Regions from separate parts of the Pediococcus acidilactici genome, predicted to be linked through region 2. Evidence: riboswitches for the same ligand, from Rfam matches in the RefSeq annotation. Region 2 holds a riboswitch; each other region holds the start of a gene.
The links. A riboswitch is a leader RNA that binds a small molecule or an ion and turns the genes downstream of it on or off. The one in region 2 is predicted to bind thiamine pyrophosphate.
Positions count from the first base shown of each region.

Region 1: another riboswitch for thiamine pyrophosphate. It lies ahead of thiS (sulfur carrier protein ThiS); the one in region 2 lies ahead of thiM (hydroxyethylthiazole kinase).
Region 3: another riboswitch for thiamine pyrophosphate. It lies ahead of thiW (energy coupling factor transporter S component ThiW); the one in region 2 lies ahead of thiM (hydroxyethylthiazole kinase).

Region 1 is NZ_CP066046.1:656,654-661,497, reverse strand. It holds gene I6H64_RS03295 (ABC transporter ATP-binding protein) at 1-286, opposite strand, end outside; gene I6H64_RS03290 (hypothetical protein) at 311-1,030, opposite strand; gene I6H64_RS03285 (hypothetical protein) at 1,223-1,390, opposite strand; gene thiE (thiamine phosphate synthase) at 1,452-2,081, opposite strand; TPP riboswitch at 2,170-2,261, shown strand; gene thiS (sulfur carrier protein ThiS) at 2,355-2,552, shown strand; gene thiF (sulfur carrier protein ThiS adenylyltransferase ThiF) at 2,553-3,215, shown strand; gene I6H64_RS03265 (thiazole synthase) at 3,237-4,010, shown strand; gene I6H64_RS03260 (M20 family metallo-hydrolase) at 4,007-4,844, shown strand, end outside.
Region 2 is NZ_CP066046.1:1,238,712-1,243,555, reverse strand. It holds gene I6H64_RS06260 (LicD family protein) at 1-401, shown strand, start outside; gene I6H64_RS06255 (TMEM175 family protein) at 417-1,226, shown strand; gene I6H64_RS06250 (lytic polysaccharide monooxygenase auxiliary activity family 9 protein) at 1,588-2,187, shown strand; gene I6H64_RS06245 (CsbD family protein) at 2,511-2,735, opposite strand; TPP riboswitch at 2,879-2,984, shown strand; gene thiM (hydroxyethylthiazole kinase) at 3,130-3,924, shown strand; gene thiD (bifunctional hydroxymethylpyrimidine kinase/phosphomethylpyrimidine kinase) at 3,921-4,751, shown strand; gene thiE (thiamine phosphate synthase) at 4,741-4,844, shown strand, end outside.
Region 3 is NZ_CP066046.1:324,072-328,915, reverse strand. It holds gene I6H64_RS01635 (LppW family protein) at 1-245, opposite strand, end outside; gene I6H64_RS01630 (NADPH-dependent FMN reductase) at 299-850, opposite strand; gene I6H64_RS01625 (NADPH-dependent FMN reductase) at 855-1,484, opposite strand; TPP riboswitch at 1,658-1,747, shown strand; gene thiW (energy coupling factor transporter S component ThiW) at 1,859-2,374, shown strand; gene I6H64_RS01615 (glucose-6-phosphate isomerase) at 2,441-3,793, opposite strand; gene I6H64_RS01610 (GRP family sugar transporter) at 4,063-4,844, opposite strand, start outside.

The sequences.
Region 1 (4,844 bases), 580 kb from region 2:
AACTACTTGGAAATTGAGGTGTTTCAATTAAGCTTCCGATGCTACCCCTTTTCATAAAGTTTTGACCATTAGTAATTTCTTCTCCGTCAAAAACAATCTTTCCGCCATTCACTCGAGATAAACTTAATACGCACTTCATCAGGGTGGTTTTTCCCGCTCCATTAGGTCCTAATAGACCGTATACCCGGCCACTTTTAAAATTTAAATTTACGTTATGCAAAGTATCTTCATTATCAATTTGTTTTAATAAACCCTTGATTTCCAAAATGCTATTTTGTTTTTTCAAAGTGCGCCCCCTTTCGTTTAAAAACTACAGTTCTAATAATGCAAATTTTTTAAATGCTACCAATCCCAACAACGTTGCAATTACCAGTAAAGCTAGCAAAGTTATTAACGGAAGCTGAATACTGTTAGTGCCAAAGCTTAGCGTACCCGCGTTACAAAGGATAATAATCATCAATACCGCAGAACCAACTACGTAACTAACCTTAGGGATTAATAAGGCAATTGAAGCTGGAATTAATGCAATAAATCCGTACAGTAAATCAAGTAACCAATCTTTCACTAAAAAAACTTGATACGTACCTGGTAAAAACTGCTTAAACTTTAAATACGTTAACGCCACAATCGAGCCGTGAAGTAGTAATAAAATCATGCCCGAAAAAATGCAGATCATTAAAAACATCCCGGTTAAAATACTTCTTCTAGAAAAAGGGAAGGTTGCAATTTGGCTGAGTCGTTGCGTTTGCCTGCTCCTAGCGATGATTTGAAATGCTAAAAATCCTTGCAGTAATAAAACTCCCGCTCGTATAAACAAACTAAAAAAATAATAATAGACGGCCCAATATTGGACTAGCTTCGGGACGTTTATAAAGGAATCCGGAAGCAATTCCATCAATTTATTTTCCTTAACTAACCCATGTAAAATCACTGTAGTAATTATTAAAGCTGCACCTAAAATAATGGTTAAAGTACCTACAAGCCTTTTTGAACCCACTTGTTTTGAACACATTTTCGTAATTTTAAACATTTTTACCGTCCTCCTTGCTTCTATCTTGCAAGAGCTAAATAACTAAGTAAATTAACTATTCCTGAATAGTCCGTTTTAGTTCCTAATTAGCTTAAAAAAGATCCTCACGCTTGCAAAAAAGTCCTTGATTACTTTCTAGCTCACAAGTAACCAAGGACTTTTACAAAATATTTAATTAAGTTTATGTAACGTTCACCCTAATTTTTTCAAATCCTCCTGAGAAATAAAAAGAGTCACTTCACCAGTTTCCTTATTAACCTTAGCTTTTACTTCCACACCATGAGCAAAGAAAGTTGGTTTGCCAACGTCAATTTTTAAATATTGATTGCCATAGCTTAACACGCGATAAAGTTTTTCCATTATTATCTCCTCCGTTAATCGGGTCCAGAAAAAATTACTAGCCATCAAAGCAATCCCCAGCTTAACTAAGAACATCTATAACTGTAGATTTTAATTGCTGAGCTGCTTGCTGCGGTTGCGTAGCCTTCATGATTGCCGAAACTACTGCAACTCCGTCGACATTCGTATTCCGCAAAACGGATAGATTTTCCGCATTTAGCCCGCCAATTGCAAAAACCGTTATTTTTGCTTCCTGCTTAATTCGTTTTAGCATTGCAACACTAGTGTGCACGGTTTTAACGTGGGTTGTAGTGGGAAAAATTGCTCCCACTCCCAAATAGTTAGCCCCTTCTTCAACCGCGCATTGTGCTTGCGCAACTGTTTTAGTAGTCGCTCCAATAATCTTGTTGGGTCCTAAAATTCGCCGTGCTACCGCCACTGGTAAATCAGCTTGTCCAAGATGAACACCCGCAGCATCGACAGCTTGCGCAATCGCTACCTGGTCATCGATTATTAACGGGACTTGGTAACGGTCGGTAATCTTTTTTACATGACCCGCCAATTTATAGTATTCAGCACTGCTGATTTCTTTTTCCCGTAGCTGTAGTAAATCAACCCCTCCTTGGCAAGCCAACTCAATCCTTTCTAAAAATTGTTGTTGATTTAGCCCTAACCGGTCCGTGACGAGGTAAAGTAATGGCTTTTCTAACATTTGATCCACCTCAATTTAATTTTGACTTTCTTTATGATAGCGTTTACAATATATGTGGTAATAATTTTACCACATAAATCAAAACTTTAAAGTTCGTCTGGGGTGCCATTTTTGGCTGAGATCATACCCATTGAACCTGATGTAGTTCGTACTACCGAAGGAAGACCGAATACCGCAATCGCATAATTCTGTAACTCACTTTTAGTGAATTACGCCACCCATAATTGCGTACCCCCTTTCTTTGGTTGTATCCATAAGAAAGGGGGTTTTTGCATGGCAATCGTTAACGGAGAAGAAAATCAAGCAGCGGATGCTCAAAATTTATTAGCCTTCTTGAAGACTAAATACACTAAAATTGACAATCTCGCGGTTGAATTAAACGGCGAAATTATTACCAGCCAACAAATGAACACTACCATTATTCAACCAGCAGACCATTTAGAAATAATTGCATTCGTGGGAGGAGGTTAAATGAGTAATTTTAAAGAAAAACAACTCCAACTTTATGGACATTCCATTACCGACCTGCAAACTCAGATGACTAGTCGAAACGTAGCTCATTCTGCGCTACCTTTAAGCTCGTCAAAAGTTACCATCGCGGGTGCTGGTGGTTTGGGCTCTAACATTGCAATTGCCTTAGCACGGATCGGGATTGGTCATCTAACCTTGGTTGATTTTGATCAAGTGGAATTAAGTAACTTAAATCGCCAACAGTATAAATTAAACCAGATTGGAATGGCTAAAGTAGTCGCCCTTAAGCAAAATATTGAGGAATTCAACCCCTTCATTTCCGTGACGCCTTTACAAGTGACGGTTAATGCAGCTAACGTTGCGGACTTATTTGCGGATGCCGACGTAATTTGCGAAGCTTTTGACGACCCGGCAGCTAAAGCCTTGCTTTTACGTGAATGCAGTCGCCTATTTCCTCAAAAGCCGTTAGTGATGGCTAGTGGAATGGCCGGAATTCATCCCGCAAACCAGATTAAAACTAAGCAAATTAACCAACACGTTTACGTCGCCGGCGATGGAGTCTCTAGTGGGCAAGAAGGGTTAATGGCGCCACGCGTCATGGTGGCAGCCGGGCACCAGGCCAACCAAATTGTTCGCTTAATCTTGGGTAACCAAGCCGATTAAATTAAGAAAGGAACTAAACCAATGACATCTAATAACGATTACTTAACCATCAAAGGCCAGCAATTTAACTCACGTTTTATTTTAGGTTCAGGAAAATATGATTATAACTTAATCAAGGCGGCTGTAAAAAATGCCCATGCCGAGATTATTACCATGGCCCTTCGGCGAACTACGGAGACTACGGAAGACATCCTAAATTATCTGCCCGAACACGTAACCATTTTGCCAAACACCTCCGGGTCGACTAATGCAGAAGAAGCCGTTCGAACTGCCCACTTAGCTCGTGAACTTAGCGGTAGCAATTTCATTAAATTAGAAGTAATTCCTGATAAAAAGTATCTGCTGCCTGACAACCAAGAAACGGTAAAGGCAACTAAAATTCTTGCTGAAGAAGGGTTCATTGTTCTTCCATACATGCTTCCTGACTTAAACACCGCAAAACAACTGGTGGATGCGGGAGCGGCCACCGTCATGCCGCTAGCTTCCCCGATTGGTTCAAATTTAGGATTAGCCAATAAAAACTTAATCCAAATTTTAATCGATGAAATCAAACTCCCCATCATTGTGGATGCTGGCATTGGCAGTCCTAGTCAGGCTGCGGAAGCAATGGAAATGGGTGCGGATGCGGTAATGGCCAATACTGCAATTGCGACCGCAGAAGATATTCCATTAATGGCAGAAGCATTTCGGATGGGAATCGAAGCCGGTCGGAAAGCCTACTTGGCAGGATTAGGTCGAGTGGTTAACCATAAAGCCGTTGCTTCTTCCCCGTTGCAAGGAATTAGTAAGCAATGAAAGACATCCCTGATTTAAATGACCAATTGCAATTAATCGCCCACGCTTCACCCACTTTTCCTAAGCAAAATCGATTAGTCTATAGTCCAGCATGGACAACCGCCCAGCAACAGCTCATCCAATGGGCTCTGGCGGGCGGATTAACCGTCAGTGTTGATGACTATGGTAACGTCTATGCTGATTTAGTTGGAAAAGACGACGCAAAGATAGTGGCGACGGGTTCGCACATTGACACGGTCAAAGATGGGGGGATTTTTGATGGGCTATACGGCGTTTTAGCCGGAATAAATGCCTTAATCAAGCTTAAACAACGTTACGGACAACCCCAGCTTTCTTTACGCGCGATTTCATTTAGCGAAGAGGAAGGGAGTCGGTTTCCAACCACTTTTAGCGGCTCAAGGTACTACGTCCAAAAGGCACGCTTAAATAATTTGGTCGATGCTAACGGCATTGATTTTAACGAGGCGCGGCAAAATGCCGTTCAAAGTTTACTAGCATTACCGCAAGTTAACCATCAACAACCTGCCCTTCCAGCTACCTTCACCGAATTGCACATTGAGCAAGGTCCCATTTTAGAAGCCACTCACCGTCAAATCGGATTAGTTAATCGGATTGTAGGCCAGCGGCGGTTGCTATTTACATTAATTGGAAAGGCTAACCACGCGGGAACTACCCCTCCCAAATTTCGGCACGATGCTTTTCAAGCTGCCCTTGAGTTAATTAACCAGTTTAATCAATTTGCCACTAAATTAGGCCCGGACTTTCGCTTTACGATCGGCCATTTCGTAACCTTTCCTAACGTTGCCAACGTAATTCCTGGAGAAGTGCAGTTCA
Region 2 (4,844 bases):
GGTTCAAAATCGCGGATACGGCAATCTTACTGCGCCTAGGGTATAACGTCATCAAGACGCCGTTTCGTAAGGATCCTAAGGATAAGAGCTTGGACCTCTTCATGAGTGTCGCAAAGCTGAAGGAACGGCGAGAAAACATCATGCGGTTGTATAATCATGAACCGTTCCACCATTATAAGAACTATGCTTCCCAATACGCCTACGATAAAGAGGTTTTGAGCCAGCGGGAACTCACCGAGTTAACCAAGCATAAGTTTGAAAATCTTGAGGTTGCCATCCCCAAGCATTATGATAAAATTTTAACCCGGATGTACGGAGACTACATGGAACTGCCTCCAGAAAAAAATCGCGTGGCAAAGCACATCGACGTGGTGATCATCGATGGCAAGCACGTGGAATAGGGATGAAAAGAGCAATTGAAAAAGTTGAAGGAACGAATGGATGCGTTTAGTGATGCGGTAATCGCCATTATCATCACCATCATGGTGTTGGAGCTGCCGTTACCGCAACACGATGCGTTAAGTGAATATTTACAATTTGGGAAAAGCATTGGTATTTTCTTCATTAGTTTTTGTTTCGTAGCCAACATTTGGTACCAACACGCCATGTTGTTCAAGGATAGTGATACCATGAACGACCGCGTTTTCGTTAAGGAGTTTACCTTTTTGGCGTTCTTAAGTCTGACGCCAATTTTTACCAAAGTCATTATTTATGACACTAATCGGACTACCGTAATGGCGTACGGGGTGTTGACCATGATTGTCAGCATCCTGTTTATGTGGCTCAGCTATGAAGTTATCAAGCAAAAGTACACTAGCCACCACGAAATGAGACGGATTTTCCATAAGATTTATGATAACCACAACAACTTTCTTGGCTTCGCGAGCGTGTTAATTTTAGTGTTAGCCTATTTCTATCCGAAGTGGGCCGTAGTTATCTACTTGGCAATTCCGGTCTTTTCGTTTATGGTCACCCGGCACGATTATACGGACTTCCAAGACGTTACGGAACTTCCGGAAGCCGAACAGAATCAGTTCTTGAGTGCGAATAATGTTGATTTACATGAGTTAAGGAAGAAACAACGCGAAATTATGAAGAAATACCGGGGACACGGGCGTAAGCGCAACGATCCCGAACTCCAAGCTGAGTTGCGCAAGCTATTTCAAAGCTATCCCGACTTGGCCAAACGAAATCGTCATCAGCGCGGACAATATGGAAATAACTAAAAATCAGTTAAATTTTAATTTTCACTGGGCAACCAAAACGAGGTCGTTTACCAAGTTTTGGTTACCCAGTTTTTTTGTGGCTTGATTTATGAGCAGTCAATTGTGGAGATTGCATAAGATGTGTCAACTAAGATGGTGAATTTGGCTTTATAAAAGCGTGTCGAGAGTGCAATATAAGGGATTTGAAGTTCCTTTTACCCTGGAAAAGATTTTTAAAGAGCATCATTGCACCGGGCAACGAGTCTGACCGGCACCACCTACGCAGACCATCAACGATTACCGATATTTTTATTTGTGTAAGCGTTTTTGTGGAACGCAATTTTCCACCATGTTATCTTATAGACATAAGGAGGGATGTGTTATGGTAAAGTCGAGGAACCGAATTTTACATTATATTTTAGTAGCTGTTAGTGTTGTAATTGTTGTATTAGGTTTTAGCGTTATCAAGGCTTCCGCGCACGGATACGTTACTAATCCTGGAGGCCGGGCTTATTTAGGAAGTAGCGAGTTTCCTGGTAAACCATTGAACGAAAATATTGGACCAGTAATGTACGAACCGCAAAGTATCGAAGCGCCGAAAAATACCTTTATCGATGGTAAAATTGCGAGCGCGGGGCTTGCTAAGTTTTCTCAATTAGACGAGCAAACTGCCGATCGTTGGTACAAGACGCCGATTAAGAGTGGTGCCTTTGATATTACCTGGCACCTAACCGCTCCACACAGTACCAGTACGTGGGATTACTACATTACCAAACCAGGCTGGGACCCGAATAAACCGTTAAAATTCAGTGATTTCAAGAAAATTGCTAGTTTTGACGACCACGGGGCAACCCCAGGAACCGAAGTAACGCACAAAATTAACATTCCGGACCAAAAGGGATACCACGTGATCCTAAGCGTATGGAATATTGCTAATACGGCAAATGCCTTTTACCAAGTTTCAGATGTTAATATTCAATAATTCACGGAAGAAGTTACAAACAGTGGGACCAAAGTCGGATAGTTTGTGAGCATTAATAAAACCCCATTAATCATGGTTTAGATGATTGGTGGGGTTTTAGTTATGTTGAAATAAACCAGTTTTCTTAGTGCGGTTGATGCTAAAGTCCTAAATGTTTTTAACCGTTTTTTATTCGGCGGGCTTGAGCACCACTAAAAAAAAGCTTCATTAAAATGTATGTAGAAAATTGAAATGAATGAAGACTCAGGATGTAGAACTGTTTTTAGTTAGTTTCCAGATACGTGATTAGGCCAAACAAAAAACCGCAATTTGCGGTTTTTTAATTATTCGTGATCTTTATCGTCTTTCTTGTCTAACTTGTCTTTTAATTCTTCCATTGCGCCGGCAGCGGAATCCTTTACGTCAGCAAGTTTGTCTTTAACTTTGCCCGCCATGTTTTGTGCTTTGCCTTTGCTTTCTTCCTTCTTGTCGCCAGTTAATTTACCAGCACCTTCGTGTACTTTACCTGCAACTTTGTCCTTAGTGTTTTCCATTCTGTCTTTATCCATAAATATTATCCCCCTTTGAATATTTTTGGTACATCTTTATTTTAGCAGGGGTCGCCCTTAAAAGTGAATTTATATGCTCACGGACTTGTGTAAGGGGGTTAAAAGGCGTATTATGAAACCGAATTCATATTCAAATAAAATAATATCTACACTAGGGGTGTTCTTAGAAGAACTGAGATGCGCTTGTGCAGCGTGATCCCTTTGAACCTGTAAGTTGATACTTGCGAAGGAAAGTGTTTATTGGGCGAAAACCATCCTTCTCAAGGGTGGTTTTTTTGTTGGTTGCCGATGGAGGATGTTAGTAAACGCGGTCGTCAATCTGCAGCGATGGTTCGCTGGTAGAGACCGCCTTCGGTACATCGCTTGGTGGAGATATGAATGAGGAGCTGATCAAATGGATTTACAAGGAATTAAGCGAATTCGAGAGGTTAACCCGGTGGTAGTTAACTACGCCAATTTTGTGACCCCGTTTTTAGTGGCAAACGGGTTAAACGCGGTGGGGGCTTCCCCAATTATGAGTGAAGAGGAAAGCGAAGCCGAAGAACTGGTCCGCTTGGCGTCCGCGGTGACTATTAACCTTGGAGCGGTACGTCGAGAAGGCTGGGCAGACATCGAAACGCTGTGCCAAGCGGCGAACGACCAACAAAAACCGCTCGTTTTGGATCCGGTAGCGGTCGGAGCAACCCAGTACCGCCAGCAATTAAACTTCCGGTTGTTGAAAAAGTATCACTTCGACATAATTCGTGGTAATTTAGGCGAGATTGCCGTATTAGCTGGGATTGATTGGCAAACTCGTGGAATTGACGCGGGAAACGGCGACGGGGATGCACATCAAGTGGTGAAAGCTTGCGCACAAAAGTACCATAACGTGGTGATTGCGAGTGGGGCAACCGACTACGTTAGTGACGGAACCCGGGTGGTCGAGATTCACAACCAAACCCGGCTTTTGCCGGCGGTGGTGGGCTCGGGAGATTTACTTTCGAGTTTAGCAGCCGCATTTTGTGCGATCGGACCAACGCCGTTGCAGGCGGCAATTAACGCAAGTTTGACCTTGTCGTGCGCCGGTGAACGGATTGCCGAAAAATTGCACGACCAGTATTTGCCAGGGAGTTTTTTGAACGGGCTGATGGATGAATTGGCAAACATCACGGTTGTCCAAGTTGAAGAAAGAATGAAAGTTGAGGAATGATTAACATGGATACAAAAAAGCCAGCGCAAGTTTTAACGATTGCCGGAACGGATAGCGGCGGCGGAGCTGGAATCCAAGCGGATTTGAAAACGATGCAGGAACGCCGGGTTTTTGGAACCTGCGTGGTGGTCGCGGTGACCGCTCAAAATACGCTGGGGGTGACCGACGTGGCGGTGATGCCACGCCACATTATCGACCATCAGTTTGCGGCGTTGGCCGAAGATTTAGATATTAAAGCTGCAAAAACGGGGATGTTGGCTAATTCGGCAGTTGTTGACGCGGTTGTGGAAAACTATCAAAAGTATGATTTTGGACCTTTAGTGGTGGATCCGGTGATGATTGCAAAGGGCGGTGCGAAACTACTGAGCGACGAAGCCATTGAAGCGGTGCGGACCCGGTTGTTGCCACTGGCTTACCTAATTACCCCGAACCTCCCTGAAGCTGAAAAATTAGCGGGGATGCCAATTAAAAATAACGCAGATGCCAAAGTGGCTGCTGCCCGGTTGCAGGAACTGGGCGCACAAAACGTCTTGATTAAGGGTGGTCATTTTAGTGATTCAGCAGAAAGTCGCGATTACGTTCTGTTCGCGGACGGTAGCGAGTTAGAGTTAGCTAGCCCCCGTTACGAAACCAGCAACACCCACGGCACTGGCGACACGATTTCGTCAGTAATCGTGTCGGAAATCGCGAAGGGGAAATCTTTAAAACAAGCCCTACAAATTGGCAAAGCCTTTATTAACGCCGCGATTAGTGACGGAATTCAGGTGGGACACGGGCACGGCCCGTTAAACCATTGGGCATATCGGGAGGTTGAAAATGAAATTTAATCCAACAATGCTACAAGCCTACTTTATTGCCGGTACCCAGGACGTGGCTAGCAAGGCGGACTTTTTACCGACGGTGGAACGAATCGTGCAATC
Region 3 (4,844 bases), 910 kb from region 2:
TTAGCGGTCGCTTTATTGACGGCTTTCTTCATTGGAACTTGTGGGTTTGTCGCGGGTTGATGCTTAGCCGAACCCTTTTTGTTTACTGGGCCGCGTTGCGATTGTGATTGCGCAACTTCTTGGTGTGCGCTAACCCGTAACATTTCTAAGCCCGCTACGCTAGTTACCAAGACCAGAATGGTTACTATCGAATAAAATCGCACCCAATTTAGTTTCGGGGAAGGCTTTTGCCAATTTTGATTCATTTAATCTAAACTCCTACTCAATAAACTTTAATACTGGATCCCAAGCGCAAAAGCTACTCAAGTTGTTCAATCACCCGCACAAATTTAAGAAACTTTTGCAAAATTTGTTCAAGAAAAGCCACTGTTTTTGCATCCCGTAAATCACCGGCTTCATTGAAAGCTGTTTTTGCATTACTTAGCAAAAACTCATTGCCCGGCATAACGATCCCATTGACGTGCGGTGCCTCTAGGATCTGTTTCAGGTGCAATTGGGCGCGGGAAGTCCCTTGGTTATAATACGACGCCCCAATCACCCAGATCGGTTTCCCATCAAACGGGTGTAATTTAAACGAAAACCATTCAATGAGGTTTTTCATAGCTGCGGGAATGGTATGGTTATGTTCTGGGGTGGCTAAAATCACCCCGTCTGCCGCCTTAATTTTTTGGTTTAGCTCCTGTAAAACTGGGGATGCGCTTAGGTCTTGATCCTCGTTAAATACGGGAACTTCCCGCAGATCTAGTACTTCAATTGTTACGATTTTTTGAAAATGTCGCCGTAAATATTCCACTAACATTCGGTTATATGATTGTTCGCCAATCGATCCGGCAATTGCCACGAGTTTCATTCTATCACACCCCTTCTCGAGGACTATCATCATTTTGTTGCACAAATTGCCTTAATTCGGTTTCATTAGCTTGATGAGCATGGTTTAACTGCTGGGCAATCTCTAAAAACGCCAAAAAATCGGCAAACAAACCATCTAGCTGGGCAACCTTAGTTTGATCAATTAAATCACCGCGTTCATCAAATGCTTGTAAAGAATTCCCCAACAAAAATTCAGAACTAGGCAAAATCCGGGCCTTCAGTTCCGGTGCGTCTAAAATTTGCCGGAGCTGGGCATGCGCTCTTGAGGCGCCCAAATTACCGTAAGAGGCAGCCGTAATCATTACCGGTTTATCCAAAAAAGGATGGATGCCGTACGAAAGCCATGCTAATGTGCTAAGTAAAATGGCCGGCACCGCATGGTCATATTCTGGGGTGCCGATAATCACCCCGTCTGCTTGGGTAATTTTTTCTGCCATTTGCTGGGCTTGTTGAGGAATTTCCCTAGTTGTTGTCTTTTTAAAAATTGGTAAACCAGCAATTTCTAGAATTTCAATATCTGCTTGATGTACGTACCGTTTCTTTAAATATTGTAGTAACATCCGGTTGGTTGAATGCCGTGCGTTAGTCCCCACTATCGCAACGAGTTGTTTCATTTCGCTAACCTCCTCCAAATTAGCTTTGTCTATCAAACCGCTTTACACTTCATTACCATTATACGACTCCAAATGTAAACGCTTAACCCATTTTTTAACGAATTCGATTCTTCATAAAGTTAACCCCATTTACAAAGTTTAAAAAACGTGGTATCTTGGTCAGCAAATAACTACTAACATTGCTGGGGTGCCACGCGGCTGAGATCATACCCATTGAACCTGATCTAATTAGGATTAGCGCAGGGAGCAGTGCATTAGCCAAGCTACATATAATTGTGTTTTTACTAATTTTATGTAACCAGCGGTGTCCTGCTTTGCGGGAGACCGCTTTTTAAGCAGCACCCCTAGCTAAAATTGATTTTGGAGGAATTACCATGCAAAATAAAACCACTTTACGACTGGCCATCGCTGCTTTACTGATTGCCATCGACGTAGTTACTTCCCCGCTTTTTCGGATTGAAGGAATGGCTCCCATGTCGAGCGTGCTAAACGTAATCATTGGCTGTTTAGTCGGCCCCTTTTACGCATTCGCAATCACTTTAATGACCGGAATAATTCGGATGCTCATTCTGGGAATTCCCCCGCTCGCCTTAACTGGCGCAGTATTTGGTGGCGTTCTTTCCGCCCTCTTTTACCGGTGGACTAACCGGGTCGGCGGCGCTTGGCTAGGGGAAATCATCGGTACCGGAATTATTGGCTCCCTGCTAAGCTATCCGATCATGATTTTATTCACCGGCAGTAGTAACGGCTTGTATTGGTTCATTTACACTCCGCGTTTCCTCGCTGCGACCCTTTTTGGCGGCTTAGTGGGCACCATTTTAACTAAGATTCTGCTTAAAAGTCCGCATTTTCTACGATATCAACAGCTGTTTAGCAAATTAAAACTGTAAATAAAAAATCCTGACCACAATTTTTAAATTGCGATCAGGATTTTTAAATATTAGCCTAGTTTAAAATTATTTTAAACGAGCGTTTAATTCTTCAGTCTTGTCTTCGTAACCTGGTTTACCAAGTAAAGCAAACATGTTGGACTTGTATGCTTCAACACCTGGTTGGTTGAATGGGTTGATTCCGTTCAAGTAACCAGAAACGGCAACGGCTGCTTCAAAGAAGTAAATCATGTAACCAAGCGTGTAAGCAGTTTGGTCAGGGATGTTGAGCGTCATTACTGGAACGCCACCATCGTTGTGTGCAAGGGTAACCCCTTGGTAAGCTTTCTTATTAACTTCGTCCATTGTCCGACCTTCTAGGTAACGGAGACCATCAAGGTTTTCTGCTTCCTTAGGAATGTCGATGTCATGGTTTGGCTTTTCAACGTTAATTACAGTTTCCATCAAGTCGCGACGACCTTCTTGGATGTATTGTCCAAGTGAGTGTAAATCAGTTGAGAAGTTTGCTGATGAAGGGTAAATGCCCTTTTGGTCCTTACCTTCGGATTCACCCATCAATTGCTTCCACCATTCGCCAAAGTATTGTAACGTTGGTTCGTAGTTTTCAAGCAATTCGGTAGTGTAACCCTTCCGGTAAAGGATGTTCCGCAATGCGGCATACTTGTATGCGTCGTTTTTATTAACGTCAGCATCTGTGTATTCCTTGCTTGCGTCTTCGGCACCCTTCATTAATTGATCGATGTCGCCACCAGCTACGGCAATTGGAAGTAAACCAACTGCAGAAAGTACTGAGAAACGTCCCCCGATGTCATCAGGCACAACAAATTCTTCGTAGCCTTCAGCATCTGCTTCAGTCTTCAAAGCACCTTTTGCACGGTCAGTTGTAGCGTAGATCCGTTTCTTAGCTTCTTCTTCACCATATTTTGCAATCAATTTTTCCTTCAAAACGCGGAAAGCAATTGCGGGTTCGGTAGTTGTACCCGACTTAGAAATTACGTTGATCGAGAAGTCACGGTCACCAATCAAGTTCAAAACGTCTGCAAGGTATGTGGAACTAATTGAGTTACCAGCAAAAATTACTTGAGGTGCACCGTTACGTTGTTCCTTAGTCAACATGTTGTAGAACGTGTTGTTTAAGAAATCAATTGCGGCACGGGCTCCCAAATATGAGCCACCAATTCCGATTGCAACAAAGACTTCGGAGTCTTCGCGAATCTTTTCAGCAGCCTTCTTAATCCGTGCGAATTCTTCCTTATCGTAGTTAGATGGTAAGTCTAACCAGCCCCGGAAGTCGCTTCCTGCACCAGTACCTTTGCGAACTAATTCGTCGGCAGCGGTAACCATTGGTTGGATTTCAGCAAGTTCATTTTCATGAACGAAATCAGCCACGTTGGAACTATCAAATGAAATGTGTGCCATTTTAAATACCCCTTTTATTTAGAATTCCCTACTATTATACAATAGTTTGCCAGACTTTGAAGAACTTTGGACAACTTGAAGCGGTTAAATTTTCCTTAAACAAATTAGCGCCCGTCAGCAAGTCACTTTAAAAATTAAGTTTTTCTAAAGAAAATTGGTCTATATCTTTTATCGGATTCTACGCAAAAACTCCTCATATTTTTATATGATTGCATAAAAAAAGACCGCGGATTTTATAATCCCAGTCTGTTTTCTTCATATTAAGATTTCTATTTTAATGTTGCTAGTAACGTTTCACCGATAATAATTAAAATCGAGCCGATAATTACGAACTGCATTTCGCGATGGGTCTTACGTTCGCCTAGTAACCAAATTGATCCGAAAGTAGAAATTACAATTCCAGCTTGTGCTAAGGAGTAGCTAATTGCTAGTCCAACTGATGGAATTGCTAAGAACATGAAGATGTTCCCGATTCCCCAAATCAAACCAGTCGTAATGTTTAAGAACGTTGGTTTCTTTGCAATTTGATCCGTTTCTTTAGCAAAGAAAACAAATAAGAAAGCTCCGAGCAACATTCCAACTGCTTGTGGGAAAATAATTGCCTTCGCATCAACATTTGCAAAACGTACGATTACCGTATAACCGATGTACCCAATCGTCGAAATTGTCAGCGCTTGAATTCCGGCTGGCATATTTTCGTCATCGTTTTCCGTCGTGGAATCGCTCTTATCTTTTAGTGACGTTAATGCCGCACCAACGATTAAAGCGATTACCGCGATGGTACCAACCATGATCATATTACCGGAAGTCCATTCGTGCCAAATCAGTACCCCTGCAAGGGCGTTCCCTGCCAACTGTAAGCCGGTTGAAATTGGCACTGTCTTAGAAACCCCAATGTGCTTCATTGAACTAAACTGGTTAAATTGCCCAACTGCCCAAAAAAGGCCAGAAATCAAACCAGCAATCCAAATCTTACCGTTTAACGTTGGCTGGTAAATCACGAGGGTCACTAAGGAGAAAATCACCGCACCCATCGTCATTCCTAACGTTT